Regions from separate parts of the Dickeya chrysanthemi NCPPB 402 genome, predicted to be linked through region 1. Evidence: predicted binding sites of a transcription regulator. Region 1 holds the regulator's gene; each other region holds the start of a gene.
The links. Region 1 encodes PurR, which represses purine synthesis genes. Its sites were predicted from a motif close to CANGCAAACGTTTGCNTG; they were not measured.

Region 1 (10,047 bases):
AACCAACTGAGCTATGAACGCATTGTTTCTATCAGCTGCTGTCAGGGTGACAGCGGGGACGAATATTAATGGTCTGGATGGCTGCTGGCAAGGGGAAAAACGCAAAATTCCTGCTATATCACACTGATTGACGAGCTTGTAGACAGAGCGCCGCTTTTTTCGGCGCTCTGTGCATTCTGTCATTAGCGTGCGGCTCGTGCCAGAATCCGGGCGGGCGATTGACGCTGTACCCAGCGGATCCGCAATACCATCATTGTGGCGGAAGAGGTCAGGCCGATAATGAATCCCCACCAAAACCCCGCAGGCCCCATGCGTGGTATCAGTATGTCGGTGAGCGCCAGCGCGTAACCGCTGGGCAATCCTAGCAGCCAATAAGCGATGAAGGTAATAAAGAAGATGGCGCGGGTGTCCTTATAGCCACGCAATACGCCGCTGCCGATGGTTTGCACCGCATCGGAAATTTGATAAACCGCCGCCAAGAGCATCAGGTGTGACGCCATCGCCACCACATCCGGATTCTTGTTATATAGCATGGCGATAGGTTCACGCAGCGTGATGGTAAATATGGCTGTGCATATCGCCAGCAACACGCCGGCCGCGATGCTGGTACGGGCTGCGACCCGGGCAGCGTCTGCCGAACCTTCTCCTAGTCGGTGGCCGACGCGAATAGTCGCGGCGACGCCAACGGAAAGCGGCAGGACAAACATCAGCGAACTGAAGTTGAGGGCGATTTGATGGCCCGCGACATTCACGACGCCGAGCGGCAACACCAGCAATGCGACAATGGCGAATAGCGTCACTTCAAATAGCAGCGCCAGTGCGACAGGCAATCCCAGGCTGGATAAACGCTTGAGTACAGCCCAGTCCGGTTGCAACCGGGTTTGGTACCGGCGAATATCTTTTAACCAGTAAGCACGGCGGGAATAAGCCGCCATCATCAGCATCATTATCCAGTACACGGAGGCTGTAGCTACCCCGCAGCCAACACCGCCCAGTTCCGGCATCCCGAGCTTACCGTGGATAAAAATGTAGTTGATGGGAATATTGATCAACAGGCCGATAAATCCAATCACCATACCGGGCTGTGTTTTGGACAAACCTTCGCATTGGCCGCGTAGTACCTGATAGAACAGATAACCGGGCGCTCCCCACAGCAAAGCGTGCAGATATTTTATCGCTTTTTCAGCCAGTTCCGGCGCGCCGTCATTCATCAGGTTGATGGCATATTTTCCCTGATAGAGTACCACCATCGTCAGGAGAGAAATGGCGCAGGCCAATAAGAACGCCTGCTGAGTTTGATGCGCGATGCGGTCCCGACGTCCGGATCCGTTGAGGTTCGCCACCACCGGCGTCAGCGCCATCAGTAAACCGTGGCCGAACAGGATGACCGGTAGCCAGATAGAGGTGCCGACCGCTACGGCTGCCATATCGGTAGCGCTGTAAGAGCCCGCCATAATGGTATCTACCACACCCATCGAGGTTTGCGAGACTTGAGCGATGATGACTGGAATAGCCAGCGCCAGCAACTGACGGGCCTCTGATAAGTACTTCTGCACGAAAACACCTTCCTAAAGCAGGATGGAGAGAGATCTCTAATGGAGGAGAGAAAGACAATCATCCTTTATTTATACGAAAAAAGATGAAGTATTGTAACGATTTGCCAACCGTAAACCAATGATCGACTGACCGAGAATGATCCCGTTTGGTTTTCCTGATGATATGGTGCAAACTGCCTGACATTAGTGAACGTTGTCACTTCCGAGAACCAGTCCGTCTGGTTATACCGCTGTTGTTGCGCGTTCACGCCTATTACTAATCTGGAGGCAAGATCAACACCATGTTTACCGGTATTGTTCAGGGCACGGCGACCGTCGTGTCTGTTGATGAAAAACCCAATTTCCGCACTCATGTCGTTCAACTGCCCCCCGAACTGTTGCCGGGGTTGGAAACGGGTGCATCCGTAGCACACAATGGTTGTTGTCTGACCGTCACGGCTATCGACGGCGATCGGGTCAGTTTTGACTTGATCAAAGAAACGCTGCGGTTGACCAACCTGGGGGAAATTCACGTCGGCGATCGGGTCAATGTGGAACGCGCGGCTAAATATGGCGATGAAATCGGCGGGCATGTGATGTCCGGCCATATTATGTGTACGGCGGAGATTGTAAAAATTCTGACGTCGGAAAATAATCATCAGATCTGGTTACGGCTGTCTGATGAGCTGCAAATGAAGTATGTGCTGCACAAAGGATTTATCGGTATCGACGGCATCAGTCTGACGGTGGGCGAAGTCACCCGCAGTCGTTTTTGCGTGCATCTGATTCCGGAAACGCTTCAACGCACAACGCTGGGTCAGAAGCGTCTGGGCGACCGCATCAACATCGAAATCGACCCGCAAACTCAGGCCATCATCGATACGGTTGAACGTGTCATGGCGCGTCAGGCGCAGCAACAGGAGCAGGCTGCTGCGCAGGCGGAGCAGGGCGAATAAGCACTTCTTCCCTGACATGTTCTCCCATCATGAAAACCGGCAGCCAGGCTGCCGGTTTTTTGCCATCGGGATGTGGATTTGCCGGGTGCCAGGATTATCTGGGGACTCGCAAGCCGTCCTCTACACCGCCCACACTGAATACTATCTGCCAGAGCTGAATATCACGTGCGCGAAACGAGCCAGCGCAGACGTTAAGGTAGTAGCTGAACATCCGCTGGAAGCGTTCGGAATAACGTTCTGACAACGTTGGCCAGTGTTGCTGGAAACGTTCATGCCAGGCCATCAGTGTGCGGTCGTAGTCTGCGCCGAAATTGTGCCAGTCTTCCATCACCAGATAGGGCTCGCTGGCCTGGGCGATATGCTGCACTGAAGGCAGGCAGTAGTTGGGGAAAATGTACTTGTTCATCCAGGCGTCAACTTTCAGGTTAGTTTCATTGGTGCCGATAGTGTGCAGCAGGAACAATCCGTTAGGTTTGAGGTTTTTTCTCACTACCCGGAAATAGGTGTTGTAATTTTTGGGGCCGACATGCTCGAACATGCCGACGGAAACGATGCGATCAAACTGTTGATTCAGGTCGCGATAGTCCTGTAGCAGGATGTTAACATCCAGATGTCGGCAGCGCTGCTGCGCCAGCTTTTGCTGTTCGCGGGAGATGGTGACGCCGGTGACGCTGACGCCATAGTGATGTGCGGCGAATTCCGCCAGCCCACCCCAGCCGCAACCGATATCCAGCAATGTCATGCCGCGACGCAATTGCAGTTTTTCGCAGATTAAGCGCAGCTTGTCCTGTTGCGCCTGCTCCAGCGTTTCAGCCTGTTTCCAGTAACCGCAGGAGTATTGCATATAGGGATCGAGCATCAGGGTGAAAAGATCATTACCGAGGTCGTAATGCTCCTTGCCCACGATCCAGGACCGACGGCGGGACTGCAGATTGCTCAGGCGAGCCATCAGGATTCGTAAAGTATCGCGCCAGCGGTGGGGCAGTTGGCTGTCCAGTCCCACGCGTATCGCTCGGTGGAAGAACATGTCCAGCCGCTCACACTCCCACCAGCCATCCATGTAGCTTTCGCCCAGACCTAACGAGCCTTCGCGCAGTATGCGTTTGTACATAAAGGGATTTTTTACCTGAATGTCAAACGGGCGTGAGCCGTTAATGGCGATGTCGGCGGTCGATAGCATTTCATTAACAATTTGGAACCAGGGATGATGAGGGGTACCCAGTTCCTCCACATAAGATGAACTCATAACTTCTCCCTACCTTGTCAGATAAATGTGTTTACAAGGAATAAACCAGACAAATATCACGCTGGAGGGTGTTCAACGAACCCCATCCATTGTCTATCCCTGAGAGTCTCAGAGGAAAATAAGAGAAAAGCCGGTACGAAAGGCATCTACCCCGTTCGTGACAAACGGTACGGCCATTATTGCCAGGGTAGAAAAAGTAAGGCGATGCGCTATGTTGAAAAACATCGTCTGATCATAGTTATTGTCGTCAGCGATAGTGACAAGTGTATGACTGCTTTAACCCGCCGACAAGATTCAGCGGGCTAAAGTAGCACGGAGAAACAATACGTCATGTATTCATCACATGCGTTATCGCTATATGCGGTGCGGCATAGCGCCTGACGGCAAGGGCGCGCAGCGATAACGAAATCGTCTGAATATTAACGACGATAATCGAGGTATGGGCCGTCGGCAACGGAGCGACGCTCGATCAGAGTAGGGTGTACTTCAATCGTTTGTGCTTCCTCGCGTTTGCTGGTAATGCGGTCCAGCAACATGGAAAATGCCGCCTGCCCCAGACGTTCTTTCGGTTGATGAATGGTGGTGAGCGCTGGAGTAAAATAGCGGGAGTGACGCACATTATCGTAACCGATCACTGAAATATCTTGCGGTACGCGTAGCCCAAGTTCGTCGGCCGCGCAGATGGCGCCCATCGCCATGATATCACCGCCGCAGAATACCGCCGTCGGCCGCTGTTTTTGGGCCAGAATTTGATGCATGGCTTTATAGCCGGACTCCGGCTCAAAATCCCCCTGAACCACCCACTCTTCGCGCAGGGAAATGTCGGCTTCCTTTAACGCTTTCAGGAACCCCAGGTAACGTCCGCTACCGGTATTGCGCTCCTGCGAGCCGGGAATGGCACCGATATCCCGATGACCGCGTTCAATCAGATAACGTCCAGCCATGTATCCGCCGGCAAAGGCGTTATCAATAATAGTATCGGTAAAATCGTTTTGTGCTTCGCCCCAGTCCATCACCACCATCGGGATATGACGGTAATCCGCCAGCAGGGATAGCAATTCGGGTGGGTACTCGGCACACATCACCAGCAGGCCGTCGACACGCTTTTGCGCCAGCATGGACAAGTAGGCGCGCTGTTTATCCTGATTGTTATGAGAGTTACACAGGATTAGCGTGTAACCCCTGGCGTAGCAGCTGTTTTCTACCGCCTCGATAATCTCGGCGAAATAGGGTGCTTCGCTGGAGGTAGCCAGCAGGCCGATGGATTTCGTGTGGTTGACCTTCAGGCTGCGAGCCACTGCACTCGGGGAATAATGCAATTCATCGATGGCTGCGCGTACCGCAGCCTTGGTCTCTTCGGCGACGAAACGTGTTTTATTGATCACGTGTGATACGGTTGTGGTTGAAACGCCTGCGCGTTTTGCCACATCTTTGATCGTTGCCATCTAAAGCGACTCCTGAACTCATCTGTGACAGTAACGTGTCTGTTACAGCATTAAAATAGGGTGTTAATCGTTTGCCTGCGTGAATTCATCTCCTGCCGGACAACAAGGCAACATTTCAGGAGGAGATATGCCGAGGTGTGTAGCTTGAAGGGAGGGCTGACGCTTCGACCAACGCAGTGTATACAGTAAACTGCGAATTCTGGCCGATCCAGAGCAAAAGTGGAAGAGGCAATTCGTGTTATCTCTGTGATGCGCAAACCGGTTTTTTGATATCGGCTGGGTAATAATAAACCTATACTTTATGTGTTTCCTCTTGCCTGCCGAGAGAGGGATTTTATTCATACACAATGGGATGACGGCGATCATCAGTCACATACAGGAGAATATTATGGATACGAATCTGAAAATGTCGCTGTTCAGTACGGTGGTTGCACTGGCGGTGATCATTATCTTCGGCTTCACAGCGGTATTGAACTGATAGCGGATCGCCGGCGGCGTAATGTCCGGGTTTCAACAGCCTGAGGCAAAACAGCGGTGAAAACAGAAAGGGGCGCTAAGCCCCTTTTTGTCGTATTTACGTCGAGTCGTGTAGCGCCTAACGAATGGTTTTCGGCGTCACCACGCGGCGAGCGCCGACGTAATGATCCTGCCAGTAATCTTCACTCAGTTTACTGATCTTGATATCAGCGCCGGTGCGTGGCGACTGAATGAATCGGCCATTGCCCAGGTAGACGCCCACATGATCGGCGGCTCCACGGTTGGTGATACGAAAGAAGACCAGGTCGCCGCTTTCCAGTTCGCTTTTCTTAATTGGCGCCGCGTCACGCAAATGGAACATTTCATTGGCTGTGCGTGGAATCGGGATTTTCACCACATCTTTATAGGCGTAATACACCAGCCCGCTGCAATCAAAGCCCGAATACGGTGTGGCACCGCCCCAATGATAAGGCTTGCCGATTTGGCTCATCAGCTTATTCATCGCGGTTGACTTGGCATGCTGATAACGTTTTTGGTGCGCGGCGCTGATAGTCAGCGCGGCCTTGTCCTGTTTACCTTTTTTATTTTTACCGTGCGATGAGACCGAGGCAATATCTTCTTCGGCGATTACCGCTTTGCCTTTTTTGGGGGAGTATTTGACTCTCACCGACTCATGCGCGTTACGGTTATTTTTGGCCGTAGCAGGCGGCTCTTTTTTCGTCGTTTTGTTGGCTGCCGCTTTAGTCGGCGGGCTTTTTTCCTGCTTCTGCGGTTTACCGGTAGAGTGGGCTGAAGCCGCTGCCGTCACAGGCTTTTTATCACCAGATTTGGCGCTTTTATCATGAGCGGATGATGTCGTTTTCGCTGGTGCGTTTTGGGTCGTCTTTTCATGTTGTTGAGAGGGCGCCGTACCTTTTTTATTGGCATTTTTGGCGACCTTATTTTTTTTGGACTCATCAAGCGCTTTGTTTGCCGTTTCTACACCCGATTTACGCGGCAACGCGGACGCGCCATGCGGATTAGCCAGCGCCAGATTCGCAAACAAATTACTGAAAAATAATAAAAAGAGCGTAATAAATAAACGCATAATAATTCTGACCGAATGTTGTCCTCAATCGTTCAATCTTTACAGTATTCCCGAAAATGGCCTGATAAAAAAGCGGGAGATAGACTTATGTTACTACAAAATAGTGAGAAAACGTTAACAACGGTGTTTGCTGCTTAATTATCAGTCAATTTGGGTTACCTTATGCTGATATATCGTCGACCGGATAAAACCTTACAAAAGATAGCGTTTTTTTGTGGTCGTCGCTATCGTTAGAATATAAAACAACAGAGGCGGTATGGCATGGTCTGCCGCGAGTCACATGAACAGCCGTTGATGGGCTGTTCATCACGCGCTTGAGGAAGCAATAGAATGACGACAACGACACTTGAAAAGATTCAGCGCCAGATCGCTGAAAACCCGATTCTGCTGTACATGAAAGGTTCTCCCAAACTGCCGAGCTGTGGTTTTTCTGCCCAGGCGGTTCAGGCGTTGTCGGCGTGCGGCGAACGTTTTGCCTATGTGGATATCCTGCAGAACCCGGATATTCGCGCCGAATTGCCTAAATATGCCAACTGGCCGACATTCCCGCAATTGTGGGTCGATGGTGAGTTGGTTGGGGGATGTGACATCGTGATTGAGATGCATCAGCGCGGTGAACTGCAACAACTGATTAAAGAAACGGCGGATAAGTACCGTTCACAGCAGACGGAACAGCAGTAATTCTTCTGTATCAGGCAGCCATGTGCTGCCTGATATCACCGCTATCACCACGCGATTATTGTGTCTTGTGGTTCGGCGAATACATGACGTGATCGTGCGCGTTACCCTTTGTCTTCGTCGACGGCCAGCGATGTTTCGGTATCCGTATCAATACCGGAGGCGAGCGGCCAGCCGCCCATACGCTTCCAACGATTAACCAGTTCACAAAATAGTTGCGCCGTTCGTTCGGTGTCATAGAGCGCTGAATGAGCCTGACTGGCATCGAAGGGAATATTTGCTGCGATACACGCTTTAGCCAGCACGGTCTGCCCCAGCACTAATCCGCTTAGCGCCGCCGTATCAAAGGTGGCGAAAGGATGGAACGGATTGCGCTTCAGGCCGCAGCGCTCTGCCGCCGCCATCAGAAAACTATGATCGAAGGTAGCGTTGTGCGCCACGATGATAGCGCGATTGCAGTCCTGTTCCTTGATTCCCTTGCGTACCGACTTGAAGATTTCATGCAGCGCTTCATATTCACTCACTGCGCCGCGTAGCGGATTGGTCGGGTCGATGCCGTTGAAGGCAAGCGCTTCGGGCCGCAAAATAGCGCCTTCAAAAGGTTCGATGTGAAAATGTAAGGTGGCGTCCGGCTGTAACCAACCGCTTTCATCCATTTTCAGCGTTACGGCTGCAATTTCCAGCAGCGCATCGGTTTTTGCGTTGAACCCAGCGGTCTCTACATCAATAACAACAGGGTAAAAGCCCCGAAAACGCGCATTCAGCGCGTTCAGGTTGTTTTTTTCAGCCATTCGTTTCTTATTTCTTCAGCAACATACAGTGTTGCATTATGGCAAATTATGTCGGGGGATGCAGCAAACCCGATATGACGACGCAGCGCGCGTTCCCCCGGGAAGACCTACGTCTAAACAGACGAAACGGATCAGTTACCCAAACCTTGACCTGCTTGTGAACGCTCGATCAGTTCAATCTTGTAGCCATCGGGGTCTTCAACAAAGGCAATTACTGTGGTACCGCCTTTGACCGGGCCGGCTTCACGCGTTACTTTGCCGCCCGCCTGACGGATACGCTCGCAAGCGCCGGCGACATCATCGACGCCGAGCGCGATGTGGCCAAAGGCCGTCCCCATTTCATAACTGTCTACATCCCAGTTGTAAGTCAATTCGATCACTGCGCCTTCGCTTTCCTCGGTGTAGCCGACAAATGCCAGGGAATACTTATATTCGGGATTATCGCTGGTCCGTAACAGACGCATACCCAGTACCTTGGTATAAAAGTCGATAGCACGTTGCAAGTTGCCGACACGTAGCATGGTGTGAAGTAAACGCATAATGACCCCTATCTTGATCAGTGGGTTAACCGCCTGGCCGATACCGGTTGTGTTCCGCTACCGCCTGAAACAATAGGGCCTGAGTATAGCGTCGTTGTCAGGGGGAGTTCAAACCTGTGGGGAGAAGTGTTGATTTTATGCGCGTTTGCTGAAAAATAGGCATGATAAACGATAATATGGCAGTTAATTGTGCATTAACGCTACGTAATGCTTGCCAGTAGCGACGATCAAGGCTTCAATAAAGGCGCCAGATGAGGAGGTCTTGTGGCTGAGCAGCTCGAGCTTTTTCCCGTTCCCAATCCATGCCGCGGTATCTGCCAGGCGGATGACCGAGGGTTTTGTCGCGGCTGTTTTCGAAGTCGCAATGAACGTTTTAATTGGGGAAAAATGAGCGATGCACAAAAACAGGATGTGCTACGGTTATGCCGTCAAAGGATGAAACGCTCGCAACGAAGTGAAAAAAATTCTGCTCCCTCAGAACCTGAACAACCAGCCTTGTTTTAATCGACGTGGTGATATTTAATGACATAAATTAAGTTCAAGATCATTTTTAATTAATTATTATTTGCTAGAATAGATTGATAACAATAAGACATTTTTTATTAAACTTTCGTTTTAAATCAGAGTTGATTGCAATCCAGGGAAGTTGCTTAGTATGCTAACTATAAGGAGAAGTGATGGAATTGCCGTTAGGTTCTGATTTAGCCCGGTTGGTTCGTGTATGGCGTGCTTTGATTGATCATCGATTGAAGCCTCTAGAGCTCACTCAGACACACTGGGTCACATTGCATAATATTCACCAACTGCCTCCAGGGCAGTCCCAAATTCAGCTTGCCAAAGCGATAGGAATAGAACAGCCTTCGCTGGTGCGTACATTAGATCAACTGGAAGACAAGGGGTTAATTACCCGACACATTTGCGCCCATGATCGACGTGCCAAGCGAATCTTGTTAACAGATATGGCGGATCCTATCATCCAGGCCGTTAATGATGTTATTGATCAGACGCGCTGTGAAATATTAAATGGCATTACCCCTGAGGAAGTGGATGAGTTAGCCACTATTATCTCTCGACTGGAAAAAAACATATTGGCATTACACGAGAGCCAGTCTTAATTAATAGAAAGTAAATGTCCTGGTAGTCGAATTCGAATTTCAGGAAATATATACCCAAAATAATTCGAATTGCAGGATAAAACGCTTGCGTGTTGAGCAATGCGTTAGCTCTTCAGGGTTAAGGTGCGTTATCGGCCTTTAACGCGGCAATCGAGTGAATTTCAAGATGCTTACGCTC
Region 2 (10,047 bases), 650 kb from region 1:
CATCCCGACGATTCAAACGGCTGGGATTTACTGGCGCAGGCTTGTGCCGCACAGAATATGCGCAGCGAAGAACTGGCGTCACGGGCGGAAAGCCTGGCGCTGACCGGGAAGCTGGATCAAGCTATTCGCTTGCTGAGCAACGCCAGCTCGCAAAGTAAGCTCGGCAGTCTCGATCAGGCCCGCTACGATGCCCGCATCGATCAGCTTCGTGCGCTACAGCAACGTTTCCATCCTTATGAAAAATCTTGAAAAAGGTGAAAGGAATGAGTCAATCGGTAACCATTTATCATAATCCGCGCTGTTCCAAGAGCCGTGAAACGCTGGCCTTGCTGCAGCAACAAGGCATAGAACCGCAAGTGGTGTTGTATCTGGACACGCCGCCGGATGCCGCTACGCTCAGCCAGTTGATAACACAGTTGGGGTTTGCCGGCGCGCGCGAGCTGATGCGCCGCAAAGATGATCTGTACCGGGAGTTGAATCTGGACGACGACAACCTGACCGAGGCTCAATTAATCGAAGCGATGGTCACTCACCCGAAACTGATTGAACGCCCGATTGTGATTGCCAACGGCCGCGCTAAACTCGGCCGCCCGCCGGAGCAAGTGCTGGATATTCTGTGACGGGCCGGATTACAGCCCGAGGATCTCTTTGACGAAAGGAATCGTCAGTTTACGCTGTGCTGTAATGGAGGCGCGGTCCAGTTGGTCCAGCGTCATAAACAGGGTACGCATTTCCCGATCCAGCCGTTTCAGCAGAAAACGGCTAACGTCTTCCGGCAATTCAAAACCGCGCAACCGGGCGCGTAGCTGTAGCGCTTCGCCCTTCTCTTGATCCGACAGCGGCTGCAGCCGGTAGATCTGCCCCCAATCAAGACGCGAGGCCAAATCAGCCAGTTGCAGATTGATCTGACGCGGCGGACGATCGCCGGTGATCAGCAGCCGGGTGCGCCCGCCTTCCTGAATACGGTTGTAGAGATTAAACAGCGCCATTTCCCACACCTCGTCGCCGGCTATCGACTCAATATTATCGATGCACACCAACGCCAGCTGTTCCATGCCTTCCAACACATCCGGAACGAAATAGGCGCGTTTATCCAGCGGGACATAACCGACCGCACGGCCGAGACGCGATAACTCTGCACAGGCGGCATGCAACAAGTGGCTACGTCCACCGCCTTCGCGTGACCAAAAATAGATGTAGCTGCCGTGTTCCTGATCCAGCGTCGTGTGAATGGCAGCCAGCAGAGACGTGTTTTCTCCCGGATAGAAACTGGCGAAAGTTTCGTCATCGGGTAAGTAGAGTGGCAATGATAACTGTGCCGGTGTGTTCAGAAGCACCTCAAACCAAACAGGCAGGAAAACGGGACAAGTTTAGCATAGAAACCTTTTGCGATTGAACCGGCAGACCGCCGGTTCGCCGCATTGCCCGCCAACATGCCGACGGGCCGGTAAATTATTGTGCGGAAGTTCGCTCATCCGCCGCATCAATCACCTCTTCCTCCTTGTTGAACAGGCTGATAACGCGGAACACCACACTCAGAATGACCCCAACCACGGTGGCCAGCGCCATCCCTTTCAGTTCGACCGCACCCAGATGGATCTTCGCGCCGCTGACGCCAATGATCAGGATCACTGACGTCAGGATCAGGTTCTGCGCCTTGTTGTAATCCACTTTGGATTCAATCAACACCCGAATACCGGATGCGGCGATAACGCCGTACAGCAGCAGCGACACGCCGCCCATCACCGGAACCGGCACCGCCTGGATTGCCGCCGCCAGCTTACCGACGCAGGAGAGCAGAATCGCAATCACCGCCGCCCCGCCAATAACCCAGGTACTGTAAACCCTGGTGATCGCCAGCACGCCGATATTCTCGCCATATGTCGTGTTCGGGGTGGAACCAAAGAAACCGGACAACATGGTAGAGACGCCGTTGGCGAACAACGAACGGTGCAGACCCGGTTCGCGCATCAAATCCTTCTTCACGATATTGGCGGTCACCACCAGATGACCAATGTGCTCGGCCACCACCACCAGTGCGGCCGGCAACACCGTCAACATCGCCACCCACTCAAAGCGCGGCGTATAAAAAGTCGGCAAGGCGAACCAGTGCGCCTGAACGATCGGCGTCAAATCCACCATGCCCATCGCGAAAGAGAGCGCATACCCCACCAGAACCCCGATCAGGATCGGAATAATCGCCAGAAAACCACGGAACAAGACGGAACCCAGCACCGTGACCACCAACGTCACCAGCGAGACGGTGACGGTTTTGCCGTCCATCTCCGTCCCCGTAGCCGGCAGCAGCCCTGCCATGTTGGCCGCCACGCCCGCCAGCTCCAGCCCGATCACCGCCACAATCGCGCCCATCGCCGCCGGCGGGAAAATCACGTTCAGCCAGCCGGTTCCGACTTTTTTCACCAGCAACGCCACCAGACAAAACAGCGCGCCACACAGAATAAAACCGCCCAGCGCCACTTCATATCCCTGCGGCAACAGCAAAAATACCGGCGAAAGAAACGCAAAACTGGACCCCAGATACGCCGGGATTTTTCCTTTACAGATAAACAGATAGAACAGCGTACCAATACCGTTGAACAGCAGTACCGTCGCCGGATTGATCTTGAACAGGATCGGCACCAGTACGGTGGCGCCGAACATCGCGAACAGATGCTGGAAACTCAGCGGTATCGTTTGCAAAAGCGGGGGGCGTTCACTGACGCCGATGGCGCGACGAGTCATCGTGTTTTCCTCTGTGTCTCAGACTGAAAAATACCGGGAACCCCGGCAGAAAGTTCAGCGTCGACCACTTTCCATCGACGCTGAAAAAATCTCGCCATCCGTGGAATGCGCAGGGACAATCCGTTAAGTCAGAAACGGGCGGTTCATACGCAAAAAAAAAGCCGACTCTACAGTCGGCCGGCTATCACTTGGTACCAAACAGCTTGTCGCCTGCATCGCCCAGGCCCGGCATAATGTAGCCGTGTTCATTGAGGCCCTTGTCGATCGACGCGGTATACAGCTCCACATCCGGGTGCGCTTTTTCCAGCGCGGCGATACCTTCCGGCGCCGCCACCAGTACCAGCACCTTGATGCTGCGGCAACCCGCTTTCTTCAGCAGATCGATAGTGGCAATCATCGACCCGCCGGTCGCCAGCATCGGGTCAACGACCAGCGCCATACGCTCATCAATATTGGACGCCAGCTTCTGAAAATAGGGCACCGGCTCCAGCGTTTTTTCGTCGCGGTACATCCCCACCACGCTGATGCGCGCACTCGGTACGTTTTCCAGCACCCCTTCCATCATGCCGAGGCCGGCACGCAGAATCGGTACGACGGTAATTTTTTTACCTTTGATTTGGTCGACTTCAACCGAACCGCACCAGCCTTCGATGGTCACTTTTTCCGTCGCCAGATCGGCGGTGGCTTCGTATGTCAGCAGACTGCCGACTTCAGACGCCAGTTCACGGAAACGCTTGGTACTGATATCGTGCTCGCGCATCAGACCTAGTTTATGTTTGACGAGCGGGTGTTTCACCTCGACGATTTTCATTACTTTTTTACTCCCCATCGGCAGTGGACGGCCAAAAAAATCGCGGGATTATACCGCTTTTTCAAATGTACGCCATAGATTCAAGTCTGATCCAAATCAAGCAAAAACGGAAATTATCGCCGTCAATCCGCTACCCCGCCGACAACGGCCGTCGCCCTGTGCCGACGAAACCGCCACAGGCGAAAGACACCGCTCGCAAACGTTTGCTTACGCTGCTAGAATTAGCGCGCTCCATTTTTTAAACCAATCGTAACCTCCGTGGGGACTTCCGCAGTGACCGATAAAACCTCTCTCAGCTATAAAGACGCAGGCGTGGATATTGATGCTGGCAATGCATTGGTAGACCGTATCAAAGGTGTAGTGAAACAGACCCGTCGCCCGGAAGTTATGGGTGGATTGGGCGGTTTCGGTGCCCTGTGCGCCTTACCGCAAAAATACCGCGAACCGGTACTGGTTTCCGGTACCGATGGGGTGGGTACTAAACTGCGTCTGGCGATGGACCTGCAACGTCACGATACGATTGGTATCGACCTGGTGGCGATGTGCGTCAACGACCTGGTGGTACAAGGCGCCGAGCCGCTGTTCTTCCTGGATTATTACGCCACCGGTAAGCTGGATGTGGACACCGCAGCTCGCGTTATCACCGGTATCGCCGAAGGCTGCAAACAATCCGGCTGTGCGCTGGTCGGCGGCGAAACCGCTGAAATGCCCGGCATGTACCACGGCGACGATTACGACGTAGCCGGTTTCTGCGTCGGCGTGGTCGAGAAAGCCGAGATTATCGACGGCAGCAAAGTACGCGAAGGCGACGCGTTGATCGCACTGGCCTCCAGCGGCCCGCACTCCAACGGTTACTCGCTGATTCGCAAAATTCTTGAAGTGAGTGGTGCTAATCCGGAACAGGTGCAACTGGATGGCAAACCGCTGGCTGACCATCTGCTGTCGCCGACTAAAATCTACGTTAAATCCGTGCTGTCGCTGATCGAAAATGTGGACGTACACGCCATTTCCCACCTGACCGGCGGCGGCTTCTGGGAAAACATTCCGCGCGTACTGCCGGAAGGTATGCAGGCGACCATTGATGAATCCAGCTGGCAGTGGCCGCCGGTATTCCAATGGTTGCAGCAAAACGGCAACGTCAGCCGCCACGAAATGTACCGCACGTTTAACTGCGGCGTAGGCATGATCATTGCTCTGCCGGCCGACCTGGCGGATAAAGCCATCGAACACCTCAACGGCAATGGTGAAACCGCCTGGAAAATCGGTGTCATTACCCGCACCGACGGCGGAGAAACCGTGGTCATTCAGTGATGAAAAACATCGTCGTCCTGATTTCTGGTCAGGGGAGTAATCTGCAGGCGTTGATTGACGCCTGCCAGCATGGACGTCTTGCCGGGCGAATCACTGCGGTGCTGAGTAACAATCCCGATGCGTTCGGGTTGGAACGCGCCCGTGACGCCGGCATCGCTACCCATGCGTTGCTGCCCGGCGATTACGCCAGCCGAGCCGATTTTGATGAGGCGCTGGCAATCGAAATCGAGAAATATCAACCCGATGTGGTGCTGCTGGCCGGATACATGCGTATCCTCAGCGCCGGATTCGTCGCTCGTTTCCTCGGCAAAATGCTGAATATCCACCCGTCGCTGCTGCCGAAGTATCCCGGTCTGCACACCCATCGCAAGGCGCTGGAAAACGGCGACAGCGAGCACGGCACGTCGGTACACTTCGTGACCGAAGAACTGGACGGCGGCCCGGTTATCTTGCAAGCCAGAGTGCCGATTTTCCCCGGTGATACCGAGCAGGATATTCAGGAACGGGTGCAAACGCAGGAGCACAGCATCTATCCGCTGGTCGTCGGTTGGTTTCTGGCCGGACGTTTGGCGTTGCGCGACCATCAAGCCTGGCTCGACGGCGAGGTTGTTCCTCCCGGCGGTTACGCCGCCGAATAAAGACCACCCTCTCGCCCCGGCGCATCGCATTACCGGGGCGTTATTCCGCTCATCTGTTCATAACGCGTCCATCCCGGGCCGATCTCTTTTTTTCTGGATAATGACCTTCGTCACAAAGGTTACGGAATTGTATGTAACCGCTTTCATCACTGTGACCTGACTCACGCAGTCTCTCCATAACGCCTGACAGAATAGGCCCGAACAGCTTGAGTGTCAGAGGGCGCCCCGTGAACTTTTTCTTCTGTGGTGAGTATGCATGATTACCATCCGTGATGTCGCGCGTCAGGCGGGCGTTTCCATTGCCACGGTTTCCCGTGTGCTCAATAACAACAATGCGGTCACCCAGCAAACGCGCGAGCTGGTGTTGCAAACGGTCGAGCAATTGGGCTATCGCCCGAATGCCAATGCGCAAGCGCTGGCATCGCAGGTCAGCGACACTATCGGCGTGGTGGTGATGGACGTGTCGGACCCGTTCTTCGGCGCGATGGTCAAAGCGGTGGATACGGTGGCGCAGCGGCTGCAAAAGCATGTACTGATTAACAATTCCTATCATCAGGAAGAAAAGGAACGGCATGCTATTGAAGTGCTGATACGCCAGCGCTGCAACGCGCTGATCGTGCATGCCAAAGCCTTATCCGACGAGGAATTAGCGGCGTTTATGGATCAAGTTCCCGGCATGGTGCTGATCAACCGGCTGCTGCCAGATTACCCGCACCGCTGCGTCTGTCTGGACAACGTCAGCGGCGCCATGATGGCGACCCGCATGTTGTTGCAGCAAGGGCATCAGCGCATTGGTTATCTCCGCTCCAGCCACCCGATAGAAGACGTAACGGAACGACTCACCGGCTGGCGACAGGCATTGCAGGAACACGGTATCGAAGCCCCCGACGAGTGGGTAGCCGGCGGCGAGCCCGACCTGCAAGGCGGTGAAGCGGCGATGGTGGAACTGCTGGGGCGTAACCAGCAGTTGACCGCCGTGTTCGCCTACAACGACGGCATGGCGGCCGGCGCGCTGATGGCGCTAAAAGATAATGGCATTCCGGTGCCGGAGCGGTTTTCGGTGATCGGTTTCGACGATATCCCTATTTCCCGTTACACCGATCCACGCCTGACCACCATCCGCTACCCTATTATTTCTATGGCGAAAATCGCTACGGAGCTAGCGTTGAAAGGGGCGGCCGGCCTGCTGGATCCAACGGCCAGACACTGTTTCATGCCGACGCTGGTACGGCGGCATTCGGTGGCCACGCGCTAAAATGTGGAAGCGGTCACTAATTCTTTCAAATCATCCATGTAACCGCTTTCAATTTGTGAGTAAATTCACAGTTAATTAACATTGCGCTCTCTATGATGAGGGCGTACTGCGTAGGCCGGACGCCTTGTAATACGGCAGCTAATCAGTCAATTAGCTGGGCGGCCGCCTTGGCGAAAACGTTCACAATATCGGTTTCAGCATGTTGTTTGTTTCAGGATGTATTACCAGGCAACGTCGCCAAACCAGCGAGCATTGTCTGAAAACAGGGAAGTCAGGCTTTTAAGCGGGCCATGCCTGCAAACTCCATCAGGCTGGCGTTACCCGCCACTGATGACGACTAACTGACTGCCGTACTACGTCTACCTTGCGTTGTGCGGCCGGACTGAGAACTACCCTGCATAAACCCGGAGATATCATGAATAAGAAGGTTTTCACTCTCACCGCCCTGGTTGCCAGCATGATGTTCGGAGCTACCGCCCATGCCGCGGATACCCGTATCGGCGTCACTATCTACAAATACGACGACAACTTCATGTCGATGGTGCGCAAGGATATTGAAAAAGAAGCCAAGGCCCTGGGTGGCGTTGAACTGCTGATGAACGACTCGCAGAACGACCAATCCAAACAGAACGATCAGGTAGACGTGCTGCTGGCTAAAGGTGTGAAAGCGTTGGCTATCAACCTGGTTGACCCGGCTGCTGCCGCCATCGTGGTGCAGAAAGCGAAAGCCGCCGACGTGCCGGTGGTGTTCTTCAACAAAGAACCGAATGCGAAAGTTCTGGCCAGCTACGATAAAGCCTACTACGTCGGTACCGATTCCAAAGAGTCCGGCATCATTCAGGGCCAGTTGATCGCCAAACACTGGAAAGCGAACGCCTCCTGGGATCTGAATAAAGACGGCACTATTCAGTACGCGCTGCTGAAAGGCGAGCCGGGTCATCCGGATGCCGAAGCCCGTACCAAATATGTGGTAGACACCCTGACCAAAGAAGGGGCGAAAGTCCAGCAGTTGCAGATGGACACCGCCATGTGGGATACCGCGATGGCCAAAGACAAGGTTGACGCCTGGATGTCCGGCCCTAACGCCAACAAGATTGAAGTGCTGATCGCCAACAATGACGCAATGGCGATGGGTGCAGTCGAAGCGCTGAAAGCCCACAACAAGAGCAGCATTCCGGTATTCGGCGTTGACGCCCTGCCGGAAGCGCTGTCGCTGGTTAAATCCGGCGCACTGGCCGGTACTGTGCTGAATGACGCCGACAACCAAGCCAAGGCCACGATTGACCTGGCGAAGAATCTGGCGCTGGGCAAACCGGCGGGTGAAGGCACCAGCTTCAAAATTGAAAACAAGGTGGTTCGCGTGCCTTACGTGCCGGTTGATAAAGACAATCTGGCGCAATTCACGAAGTAATCTCATCGGGGCGCAGCAACCGCTGCGCCCTCTACTGTTTGAGCGAATGATTTTCTCAGCCAGGCAGTCATATTCAGTCTGGCAACGTTTCAGCCAGGTACTTATTTCGACCAGGTAAAATATGACCAGTGACACTCTAACCACTCAGCGCGAATTCCTGCTGGAGATGACCAATATCAGTAAGTCGTTTCCCGGTGTAAAGGCATTGGATAATGTCAACCTGAAGGTGCGCCCCCACTCCATCCATGCTCTGATGGGAGAAAACGGCGCAGGAAAATCGACTCTACTGAAATGTCTGTTCGGCATTTATCAGAAAGATTCAGGCAGCATTCAATTCCAGGGGCAGGAAATCGATTTCAAAAGCGCGAAAGAAGCGCTGGAGAATGGTGTATCCATGGTGCACCAGGAGTTGAACCTGGTTTTGCAACGTTCGGTTATGGATAACATGTGGCTCGGCCGTTATCCCAAAAAAGGGTTGTTCGTCGATCAGGAAAAAATGTATCGCGACACCAAAGCCATTTTCGATGAACTGGATATCGATATCGACCCGCGCGATAAAGTCGCGGTGTTGTCGGTGTCGCAGATGCAGATGATCGAAATCGCCAAAGCATTCTCCTACAATGCCAAAATCGTCATCATGGACGAGCCCACCTCGTCACTGACGGAAAAAGAGGTGAACCATCTGTTCACTATCATCCGTAAACTGAAAGACCGGGGCTGCGGCATTGTTTACATCTCCCACAAAATGGAAGAGATCTTCCAGCTGTGTGATGAAATCACCGTATTGCGTGATGGTCAGTGGGTTGCCACCCAACCGTTGGATGGCCTGAATATGGACCAGATCATCGCCATGATGGTCGGCCGCTCCCTCAATCAACGCTTTCCGGACAAAACCAACACCCCCGGCGACGTCATGCTGGAAGTACGCGGTTTGACCTCAATGCGCCAGCCCTCGATCCGCGACGTGTCGTTTGACCTGCGCGAGGGGGAGATTCTGGGTATTGCCGGTCTGGTCGGCGCCAAACGCACCGATATCGTCGAAACCCTGTTCGGTATCCGTGAAAAACTCAGCGGCACCATCAAACTGCATGGCAAAGACATCAACAACCATACCGCCAACGAGGCGATCAACAACGGTTTTGCGCTGGTCACCGAAGAGCGTCGTTCCACCGGTATCTATGCCTATCTGGATGTCGGCTTCAACTCGCTGATTTCCAATATCCACAAATACAAGAACAGTCTCGGCCTGCTGGATAACAAGCGCATGAAAAGCGATGTGCAGTGGGTCATTGATTCCATGCGGGTAAAAACCCCTGGACACCACACCGCCATCGGCTCGTTATCCGGCGGTAACCAGCAGAAAGTCATCATCGGACGCTGGCTGCTGACCCAGCCGGAAATTCTGATGTTGGATGAGCCGACCCGCGGCATCGACGTGGGCGCCAAATTCGAGATTTATCAGTTGATTTCAGAACTGGCGAAAAAAGGCAAAGGAATCATCATCATTTCATCCGAAATGCCGGAATTGCTGGGCATCACCGACCGCATTCTGGTGATGAGTAATGGCCTCGTCGCAGGCATTGTCGAAACCAAGAACACCACGCAGAACGAAATTCTCCGTTTAGCGTCGTTACACCTTTAATGATGTAAGGGCTGTTACCATGAAAGCTACAACAACAAAAAGTGCGCTCACCTGGCTGAAAGACAGTGGCATTTACGCCGTACTGCTGGTATTGCTGGTGATTATTATTATCCAGGATCCCACCTTCCTCAGCCTCACTAACCTGAGTAACATTCTTACCCAGTCTTCGGTGCGCGTCATTATCGCACTCGGCGTGGCCGGGCTTATCGTCACCCAGGGTACCGACCTGTCGGCGGG
Region 3 (10,047 bases), 1.8 Mb from region 1:
CATTGCTCAGCCGCAGATTATTAACCAACCAACTGCCATCCGCTGCCCGGGAGGCATTGCCCGTCAGTTCGCCTCGCGCCACATCGGCACCGAAGTTCTCCAGCGTCAATTGCCGGTTATTAAACTGCCCTTGCACCAGGACTTTGCTTGCCGGCAGGTCATTGAGCAACAACGCGTTTGCGCTGAGCTGGAAAGCGGCTTTCTTACCCAGCAGAGCGCCTGGCTCTGGCTGCCACGGCGTAATACCGCCGGTTACCTGTTCGCCCTTCAATCGCCAATCGCCGTCTTGTGCCTGCAGCGCCATGGTTTTCAGTTGCAGAACATCCGCTTCAATCGGCAAGGTAAAATCCGTCTGACCCAGATTGAGGGTGCCGCCTTCCAACGTCAGGCTGGAAAAATGACGCGGATCCGTAATCTGACGTACGCTAAATCCCACAGCGATACGCTGCGCAACCAGTGTAATTGGTTGATTTTTATGACCTAAACTGACATCCAGTAATTGAATGCTACCAGGGGACGACCAGTCATGCGCCATTTTTCTGAATGACGCCTGGTACTCGGTACGTTGGTTAACCCATTGACTGATATGCCTGGCGCCCCATTCCGTCTGGGCTAGTACATACAGCACCACTACAGCCAGCAGCGCCAGTAACAGCAGTGTGAGAAGAAGTTTCCCGATAAGTTTCATTGCTTAGGTCCGCGCCAGTCACAAGGGATGATGGTGTTATGCCGTAATTATCCTGTTGTCTCAATAGGTAACTTATTACAGACGATAAATAAGGGCCGATGTTACACCATCGGCCCTTATTATCACGTAAGACAAAAAATTTCTGGAAGCCCGGCTTACTCTTTTTCGTGAGGAAAGACCAGATTCAATACGATTGCTGTGATGCCGCCCGCAGCAATGCCCGACGACAACAGCGTTTTCAGCCATTCCGGTGCGAACTGCAAAATCAGCGGTTGTTGGGAGACGCCCAGACCAACGGCCAGCGACAGCGCGATAATCATAATGGCCCGGCGATTAAGCGGCTCGCGGGAGACGATACGGACCCCAGAAGCTGCAATGGTGCCGAACATCACGATAGTTGCTCCACCCAACACGGGCTCTGGAATATGTTGCACAAAACCGCTCACCGCCGGGAACAGGCCCAGTACGATCAGCATCAATGCCACCACGAAACCCACATAGCGGCTGGCAACGCCGGTCAGTTGAATCACGCCATTATTTTGCCCAAAACAGGAGTTAGGGAAGGTATTGAACACGGCGGACAGGCAGGAGTTCAGGCCATTCGCCAGTACCCCGCCCTTCAGGCGTTTCATATAGAGCGGGCCGCTGACCGGTTGCTCGGAGACATCGGAGGTAGCGGTGATATCACCGATGGTTTCCAGTGAGGTCACCATGAATACCAGCATCAGCGGAATCAACAGATTCCAGTCAAAGCCAAGGCCGTAGTACAACGGGGTAGGCACGTTAATCAGCGACTGATTGGGTGTGCCGGTGCTTTCCGGCAGCATACCCATCATCCAGGCGGCCAGATAACCGATAGCCATGGCGATAACCAGCGATGCGACGCGCAGGTAAGGGTTGCGCTGGCGATTCAGGATGATGATGACGACCAGTACGACGGCCGCCAGCAGCAGGTTCTTCGGCGCGCCAAAAGTATGGTTACTCATGGCGGCAAAACCGCCGCCGATTGATGTCAGGCCAACCTGAATCAGCGACAAGCCGATGATCATGACGACGATACCGGAAACCAGCGGCGTAATAATGCGGCGCGCCAGGTGCAAAACACGCGACAGCAGAATTTCGGTGCAGGAGGCGAGCATCAGCGTGCCGAACAACGCCGCCATCATCGTCGGCACATCCGCACCGCCGTTTTTCAGCGCCATGCCACCCATGATCAACGGGGTAACAAAGTTGAAGCTGGTACCCTGAATGGACAGCAGGCCGGAGCCGACCGGTCCCCAGGTTTTGATTTGCAGAATAGAAGCCAGACCGGAAGCGAACAGTGACATACTGATGATGTGTTGCGTATCCTGCGCAGGCAGACCCAGCGCCTGACAAATCAGCAGTGCCGGAGTGATGACCGCAACAAACATCGCCAACAGGTGTTGGCAGGCGGCAAACAGGGTTTGCGGTAAAGGAGGCCGGTCCTCCAGGCGGTAAATCAGTTCGCTATGAGCCGGTTTGGCGGCATCGGCCTGAGGTAACTCGGTGGTGGAAAGACTCATGATTGTGGGCGCTCCTGAACGGCAAAAAACGCATTTTAATCATCTGCACTGTAAAAGCAATCGATTGCGGGATGGGATTTACTTATCGCCCGGAATAGGCATGAGTGTAATGCTATGCTGACTTTACAGGCAGGCTGAATCGAACGAAGACGAAAGAAAACAAGGCGCGCGAGTCATTCTCAGGCGTTGGTATAGCGGGTACGTTCCGGCAACCAGCGTTCGATCAACGCTCTGGCATGTTCCGGGTAGTGCTCATGGATATGGCGCGATACCCGTTGAACCTGTGGAATTAATGCTTGATCGCGCAGTAAATCGGCCACTTTGAAGGCGGCGTTACCGGTTTGACGGGTGCCGAGCAATTCACCAGGCCCCCGAATTTCCAGGTCGCGCTGGGCGATAACGAAACCGTCGTTGCTATCACGCAGGACTTGAAGCCGCATTTGCGCTGTTTTACTCAAGGGCGATTTGTACAGCAACACGCAGTGAGAAGCGACAGCACCGCGACCAACGCGGCCGCGCAATTGATGCAACTGTGCCAGCCCCAGCCGTTCCGGGTTTTCGATGATCATCAGGCTGGCATTCGGCACATCCACGCCGACTTCAATCACCGTGGTGGCGACCAGCAGATGCAGCTGATTGGTTTTGAATGCCTCCATAACCGCCTGCTTTTCCTGTGCTTTCATTCGTCCATGCACCAGGCCGACAGCAAGCTCGGGTAACGCCGCTTTCAGTTCCTGGTAAGTGGCTTCGGCCGCCTGCGCTTCCAGCAGTTCGGATTCTTCTATCAGGGTGCAGACCCAGTACGCCTGCCGACCTTCCTGCAGACAGGCATTGTGCACCCGCTGGATGATGTCATCGCGCCGGGTATCCGCAATCGCGACCGTCGTAACCGGCGTACGGCCCGGCGGCAGTTCATCGATAACCGAAGTGTCGAGATCGGCATAAGCGGTCATCGCCAGCGTACGGGGGATCGGGGTGGCGGTCATGATTAATTGATGAGGGTGAAAGCCCTGTTCTTCGCCTTTTTCCCACAACGCCAGCCGCTGATGCACGCCAAACCGGTGTTGCTCATCGATTATCACCAACGCCAGGCCGTTAAACTGTACCTGTTGCTGAAAAATAGCATGGGTGCCGACCACCATGGCGACCTGTCCGCTGGCGATGGCCTCTTGCTGGGCTTGCCGCGCCTTGCCCTTTTGTTTGCCGGCCAGCCAGCCCACTTCGATACCCAGCGGCTCGAACCAGCGGCGGAAGTTGGCCGCATGTTGTTCAGCCAGCAGTTCGGTAGGCGCCATCAGCGCCACCTGTTTGCCGTGAGCGATGGCCCGCAATGCCGCCAGAGCGGCTACCAGTGTTTTACCGGAACCGACATCGCCTTGAACCAGGCGCATCATCGGAAATGGCTTGTTCATATCCTGTTCGATTTCCGCCACCACCCGTTGTTGCGCGCCGGTAGGGCTGAACGGCAGCGCAGCCAGCAGTTGTTGCTTCAGGTCGTCTTTGGTACCCAGCGCCAGTGCCCGGTGGCGTTGTGCGCCAGCACGCACCGCCAGCATACTCAGATGGTGCGCCAGCAGTTCTTCCATCACCAGACGTTGTTGCGCCGGATGTTTCCCTTGCTCCAGTTCAGCCAGTTTCACATCCGGCGGCGGGCGGTGCAGAGTGCGCAACGCGTCCGGCAGGCTAATCAGCCCGTGGCGCATTTCCTGGGGCAGCAGTTCGTCAATCGGCTGGGTATCCAGCAGTTCCAGCGCCTGATCGGTCAGTTTACGCAGCGTCGCCTGCCGTACCCCCTCGGTAGTGGGATAAACCGGCGTCAGGGTTTCCTGTAGCTCGACATTCGCGCTTTCGCCCTGCACCCGGTATTCCGGATGGATCATTTCGCCGCCCAGCTTACCGCGCCGTATTTCTCCGTATGCCAGCACCCGCTGACCCGGCGACAGGCTATTTTTCATGGCGGCGTTAAAATTAAAGAAGCGTAGCGTGAGCATGCCGCTGCCGTCGCTGATTTGGCAGGTCAGCATCCGGCGTTTGCCAAAGGTGATGTCGCTGCGTAGTACTTCGCCTTCAACGGTGGCGTACATGCCTGGCAGCAGGTCGTTAATCAGGTAAAGGTGGGTACGGTCTTCATAGCGTAATGGCAAGTGCAATAATAGATCCTGCACTGTCTCCAGACCGAGACGGGCCAGTTTTTCCGCCTGGCTGGCCCCGACGCCGGCAAGGGTGCTCAACGGCTGGGTATGCAGCAGGCGGCTATTCATTATTGCTCCGTGGATTGCATCGCCGCCCACCAGGGTGCGTCGGCAATCACCTGACCAGTCTGGTCAATGTGTGGGCGTGGTAGTCCTTTGCGTTTGGCGACGCGCGCCAGCACCGGGTAACCCCCTTCGAACATCAGGCGCTGCTGCTCTTCTTCATCCAGAGGGCTATCTTCGCGGCGGTACATGCCGGCCAACTGACGTTGACGCTGCGCTTCGTACAGAATCAATGCGGAGGCCACAGAAACGTTTAACGATTGCACCATACCGATCATCGGAATGATGATGTCCTGATCGGCAAGCGCCAGCGCATCGGCGGAGATACCGGTTTTTTCCTGCCCGAGCAGGATGCAGGTAGGTCGAGTGTAATCCACATCACGGAAGTCGACCGCGTCGGCAGACAGGTTGGTCGCCAGAATTTGCATTCCCTGCATTTTAAGATGGCCGACGGCGTCCTGAATGGTGCGGTGGGTTTTTACTTGTACCCAGCTATTGCTGCCGGCGGCGGTAGACACCAGGGTTTTCATACGGCTTGTCGGCCATACTGCATGTACCTGATGTACGCCAACCGCATCGGCCGTACGGATAACGGCGGATACGTTGTGAGGTTTATGCACCTGCTCCATGCACACGGTCAGATCAGGCTGACGGTTGTTGAGCATCTCGCGGATACGTGTATAACGTTCTGGGGTCATAACAGGCTAATTTCGGTTACGGTTGACTTTAATCACGTCCGGCATCACGCGGATCTTGCGCATAATATTCGCAAGATGGATACGGTCGCGCGTGGTGAGGCGAATAAAGGCGCTGTACACCCGGCCATCCCGTTCTTCGGTGTTGATACTCTGGATATTCGAGTTCGATGCGCTGATCGCCGCCGTCAGGTTAGCCAGTGCTCCCTGATGGTTGAACATGTCGACCTTGATTTCCGTCATGAACTCTTGCTCGGTCACTTCATCCCACTCTACCGCCATGAATTTTTCCGGCTCTTTCTGGTAGCCACGGATGTTGCGGCAGGACTCATGATGAATCACCAGCCCTTTACCGGGGCTGACATGCGCGATGATTGGGTCGCCGGGGATGGGGCGACAACATTTGGCGAACGTGATCAATACGCCGTCGGCACCCTTGATAGGCAACTTGCGGATACCTGCCGTACCGGATTCCGTATGTTCTTCCAGCAAATTGCGCGCGACCACCACGCTCATGGCGTTACCCAGACCGATCTCCGCCAACAGGTCGTCCAGCGAGGCGAGCTTCATACGCTCCAGCTCCCGCTGAATATTTTGCTCCGGAATATCAGACAATTTACGGCCGCTACCTAATGCGTGGTTGATCAGGCGGCGCCCCAGGCTGACGGAATCGTCACGCTTGAGGTTTTTCAGCATTTGGCGAATTTTTGCACGTGCTTTGGAGCTGACGACGAAGTTGAGCCAGGCGGCGTTCGGGCGGGCGCCCGGTGCGGTGATAATTTCGATCGTTTGCCCGCTGGACAAGGCTTGCGACAGCGGATACGGCTGGCGATCGACGCGTGCGCCGACACAGGCGTGGCCGATATCGGTATGTACCGCATAAGCAAAGTCCACCGGAGTCGCGCCGGCGGGCAGCTCGACGATGCGGCCTTCCGGCGTGAACACGTAAATTTCGTCCGGAAACAAGTCGGATTTAACGCTTTCGATGAATTCGAACGAACTACCGGCGCTCTGCTGTAGCTCCAGCAGGCTTTGCATCCAGCGTTGGGCACGTACCTGCGCCGTCGTACTACTGCTCTCGCCCTCTTTATAGGCCCAATGCGCCGCGACCCCCATTTCCGCCATCTGGTCCATATCCTCGGTACGGATCTGAACTTCCACCGGCACACCGTGCGGACCGATAAGAGAAGTATGGAGCGACTGATAGCCGTTGGCCTTGGGGATGGCGATATAGTCTTTCACCCGGCCGGGGCGCGGTTTGTACAAGCTGTGTACCTGCCCGAGCACGCGGTAGCAGGTATCCACTTCCCGCACGATCACCCGAAAGGCATAAATATCCATAATCGAGTGAAAGCGCTGCTCTTTCAGGTGCATCTTGCAGTAAATGGAGTACAGATGCTTTTCGCGACCGCTGACGCGACAACTGATGCCCGCCTCTTTCAGGCGACCTTCAATTTCGGCGAGGATCTTTTGAATCATCTCCTTGCGGTTGCCGCGGGCGGCTTTCACCACCTCTTTGATGACCCGGTAGCGGTTGGGGTAGAGCGCTTCAAAACCCAGCTCTTCCAGTTCGGTTTTCAGATGATGAATACCGAGACGGTGTGCGAGCGGGCTGTAGATTTCCAGCGTTTCCCGGGCGATGCGTCGGCGTTTATCCGGGCGCAACGAACCCAGCGTTCGCATATTGTGGGTGCGGTCAGCGAGTTTGATCAGAATGACGCGGATATCCTGCACCATCGCCATGATCATTTTGCGGAAGTTTTCCGCCTGAGCCTCTTTCTTATCGCGGAATTTCAGCTTATCCAGCTTGGAGACGCCTTCCACCAGTTCAGCCACGCTTTTGCCGAACAGCTGTTCCATATCCTGATAGGTGGCGGGCGTATCTTCAATCACATCGTGCAGCAAGGCGGCCATCAGCGTTTCGTAGTCGAGACGCATTTCAGCAAGAATGCAAGCCACCGCCACAGGATGGGTGATATAAGGCTCACCGCTGGAGCGAGTCTGGCCCTCGTGAGCATCACGTGCAACAAGATAAGCCTGCTTGAGGCGCTTTATCTGGTCTTCCGGCAGATAACGCTGAATCAGCAGATTGAGGCTTTCGAACAGATACAAGGGCGACTCACGACCGAATTCGAATTAACGACGACCTTCAGCGATAGCGGTAACTGCCTGAATTTCTGCAGCTTCCTGTTCCTGCTGTTCCTGACGCTCACGGGTGTCCAGAATCTGGCCGTTGATCAGACCTTCTTCAATTTCGCGCAGCGCGATAACCGTGTATTTATCGTTTTCTTCCGGAACCAGCGGATCTTTGCCACCCACCTGGATCTGACGGGCGCGACGGGCGGCGACCAACACCAGGTCAAAACGGTTACCAATTTTTTCTACAGCGTCCTGAACAGTTACGCGTGCCATAGTGTGTACTCCAGTGGGGAAATAAAATGACTGGGCATCATACTGAAAGTGCCGTCAGTCTGCCAATAGTTTGGTGATTAAAGCGTCATGTCGGACTTTCTGACGGCTCAGGCGAAGACGCTCGGCGCGAATGATGGTTTTTAGATCGGACAACGCCAGATCGAAATCATCGTTCACAATCAGATAATCGTATTCGGCGTAATGACTCATTTCCGCCACCGCCTGTTTCATCCGGCGGGCGATGACTTCTTCACTATCCTGACCGCGACCGCGCAGACGACGCTCCAGTTCTTCCTGCGAAGGAGGCAGGATAAAAATGCTGCGGGCTTGCGGCATGCGTTCGCGAATCTGGCGAGCGCCCTGCCAGTCGATATCCAGAAACACATCGACGCCGGTAGACAACACCTGCTCGATAGCCGCGCGGGACGTACCGTAATAATTGCCGAAAACTTCGGCGTATTCCAGAAAATCGTCCTCTTCGATCATTTTTCTGAATTCATCTACCGACACGAAGAAGTAGTGCTCGCCGTGAACTTCGCCTGGGCGCATGGCGCGGGTGGTGTGTGAAATAGAAACCTGAGTGTCATACAGCGGCTGTGTTTTCAGCAACGCCTGAATCAAGCTGGATTTCCCTGCACCGCTGGGTGCGGAAACAATGTACAACGTACCTTGAGCCATAGTGAATTCTGTGTCTGATCAAAGATGAAAGGAGAGATGCGGTCAGTCGCGCATTTTTCCGCATTATACACGCCGCCGTGTGGGCCGTCGCGTGGTGAAACACAGCCTGACGCCCTGCCTGTTATCTGTCACTCTGCGTCTTTCTCATTTGCAAACCGTCTTCCTGATTTTATTTCGATTGCAGCAACCGGTGCGATGCCGTGCGGCCTGCGTCGCATTCCCTTGTTTTGGGACTCGTATTTTCTGACTGCCTGCGGGGTAATGCCTGGGTTTTCGCTCAGGGAGGAAAAGCGATGCGATATCAATACGCGCTGGCGGCAGTGTGGTTTTTAGTGAGCGGTTTTGCCAACGCGATGCCTTGTCCGGCATGGTCGTCGGCGCGCGCTGAACGGGAGGTAGCCCAACTGGGGCAACAACTGACGCAGTGGGACAATGCGTATTACGAACAGGGTCATAGTCCGGTAGACGATCAGGTTTATGACCAGTTGCGTCAAACGCTGGCCACCTGGCAACGCTGTTTTCAGTCGGATACCGAACGTTTTGCAATACGTCTGTCGTCAACCGGTAAGCAATCTCATCCGGTGGCGCATACCGGCCTGAAAAAACTATCTGAACCAACCGAATTGAAACAGTGGGTTGATCGGCGTGATGACCTATGGGTACAACCCAAGATCGATGGTGTAGCGGTGACGCTGGTTTATGAGCAAGGGAAACTGGTGAGCGCCGTCAGCCGCGGCAATGGGCGTCAGGGCGAAGACTGGACCGATAAGGTCCGCCAGATTAACTTAGTGCCGCAAGTGCTCTCCGGCATGTCCGGCCGCCAGATTTTTCAGGGTGAGTTGTATTTGCCGGTAACGGAACACCGGCAGTACGTGTCCGGCGGCATCAATGCACGGGCGCAGGTGGCGGGTGAAATGCGGCGAAAACAGCCGTCGCCGCTGTTGTCCCGCCTTGGCGTATTTATCTGGGCCTGGCCGGACGGCCCGGCAGACATGCCGACGCGGCTGGCGAAATTACGGGAGATGGGGTTTGGGCTGGCCGCAGATTACACACAATCCATTTCCTCTCTGGAGGCGGCGGCACAGTGGCGTGAACGCTGGTATCGTGCGCCGCTGCCGTTTGTAACCGATGGCGTAGTGTTACGCCAGGCGAAGGAGCCGGCCGGTCGTTACTGGCAGGATACTCCGGCGGAATGGGCAGTGGCCTGGAAATACCCGTTGATGAATCGGGTGACGGAGGTCACCGGCGTTGATATTGAAATAGGACGCACCGGCAGAATGACTGTGGTACTGCAACTGCAACCGGTCATGCTGGATGACAAGAGCGTGAGTCGGGTCAATCTCGGCTCGGTTGGTCGCTGGCGACAATGGGATGTTTTACCGGGGGATCGGGTCAGCATCAGTCTGGCGGGATTAGGGATTCCCCGGCTTGACGCGGTGGTATGGCGCGCAGTGGTGCGGGAGTCGATAACCGTTCCGGCTGTATCGCCTTTTGATGTTTTCAGTTGTTTGCAATGGAGCCGGGAGTGCCAGCCGCAGTTTCTGGCCCGGCTGGTATGGATGAGCGGTCGCAACGGGTTGTCGCTTAACGGCATCAGTGAAGCGACCTGGCGGCGCCTGGTGCAGCACGGCACGCTGGTCGACGTGGTGTCCTGGCTGGCGCTGGAGCCCGCTCAGTTGGCGGCGGCCGGTGATTTCAACGAACAACAGGCGGCGCGGATTTATCGCCAGTTACAGCAGGCGCGCCGCCAGCCATTGCGGCGCTGGCTGCTGGCA

Region 2: a site for PurR is predicted at 3,746-3,763, ahead of purM (phosphoribosylformylglycinamidine cyclo-ligase). Genes of this name have one in related genera too.
Region 3: a site for PurR is predicted at 2,286-2,303, ahead of DCH402_RS20285 (nucleobase:cation symporter-2 family protein). Genes of this name have one in related genera too.

The regions. Positions count from the first base shown of each region.
Region 1 covers NZ_CM001974.1:2,733,982-2,744,028, reverse strand. The annotation lists tRNA gene DCH402_RS12285 (tRNA-Val) at 1-21, opposite strand, end outside; gene DCH402_RS12280 (MATE family efflux transporter) at 183-1,556, opposite strand; gene DCH402_RS12275 (riboflavin synthase) at 1,838-2,491, shown strand; gene cfa (cyclopropane fatty acyl phospholipid synthase) at 2,586-3,737, opposite strand; gene purR (HTH-type transcriptional repressor PurR) at 4,157-5,182, opposite strand; gene cydH (cytochrome bd-I oxidase subunit CydH) at 5,571-5,660, shown strand; gene DCH402_RS12260 (C40 family peptidase) at 5,778-6,746, opposite strand; gene DCH402_RS12255 (Grx4 family monothiol glutaredoxin) at 7,077-7,427, shown strand; gene rnt (ribonuclease T) at 7,529-8,215, opposite strand; gene gloA (lactoylglutathione lyase) at 8,347-8,754, opposite strand; gene DCH402_RS21410 (DUF1289 domain-containing protein) at 9,019-9,258, shown strand; gene slyA (transcriptional regulator SlyA) at 9,432-9,869, shown strand.
Region 2 covers NZ_CM001974.1:3,380,677-3,390,723, forward strand. The annotation lists gene bepA (beta-barrel assembly-enhancing protease) at 1-249, shown strand, start outside; gene arsC (arsenate reductase (glutaredoxin)) at 264-620, shown strand; gene hda (DnaA inactivator Hda) at 630-1,337, opposite strand; gene uraA (uracil permease) at 1,453-2,742, opposite strand; gene upp (uracil phosphoribosyltransferase) at 2,927-3,553, opposite strand; gene purM (phosphoribosylformylglycinamidine cyclo-ligase) at 3,827-4,864, shown strand; gene purN (phosphoribosylglycinamide formyltransferase) at 4,864-5,502, shown strand; gene galS (HTH-type transcriptional regulator GalS) at 5,759-6,757, shown strand; gene mglB (galactose/glucose ABC transporter substrate-binding protein MglB) at 7,173-8,168, shown strand; gene mglA (galactose/methyl galactoside ABC transporter ATP-binding protein MglA) at 8,290-9,810, shown strand; gene mglC (galactose/methyl galactoside ABC transporter permease MglC) at 9,830-10,047, shown strand, end outside.
Region 3 covers NZ_CM001974.1:4,565,422-4,575,468, reverse strand. The annotation lists gene DCH402_RS20290 (AsmA family protein) at 1-688, opposite strand, end outside; gene DCH402_RS20285 (nucleobase:cation symporter-2 family protein) at 844-2,232, opposite strand; gene recG (ATP-dependent DNA helicase RecG) at 2,412-4,493, opposite strand; gene trmH (tRNA (guanosine(18)-2'-O)-methyltransferase TrmH) at 4,493-5,185, opposite strand; gene spoT (bifunctional GTP diphosphokinase/guanosine-3',5'-bis pyrophosphate 3'-pyrophosphohydrolase) at 5,192-7,294, opposite strand; gene rpoZ (DNA-directed RNA polymerase subunit omega) at 7,319-7,594, opposite strand; gene gmk (guanylate kinase) at 7,649-8,272, opposite strand; gene ligB (NAD-dependent DNA ligase LigB) at 8,566-10,047, shown strand, end outside.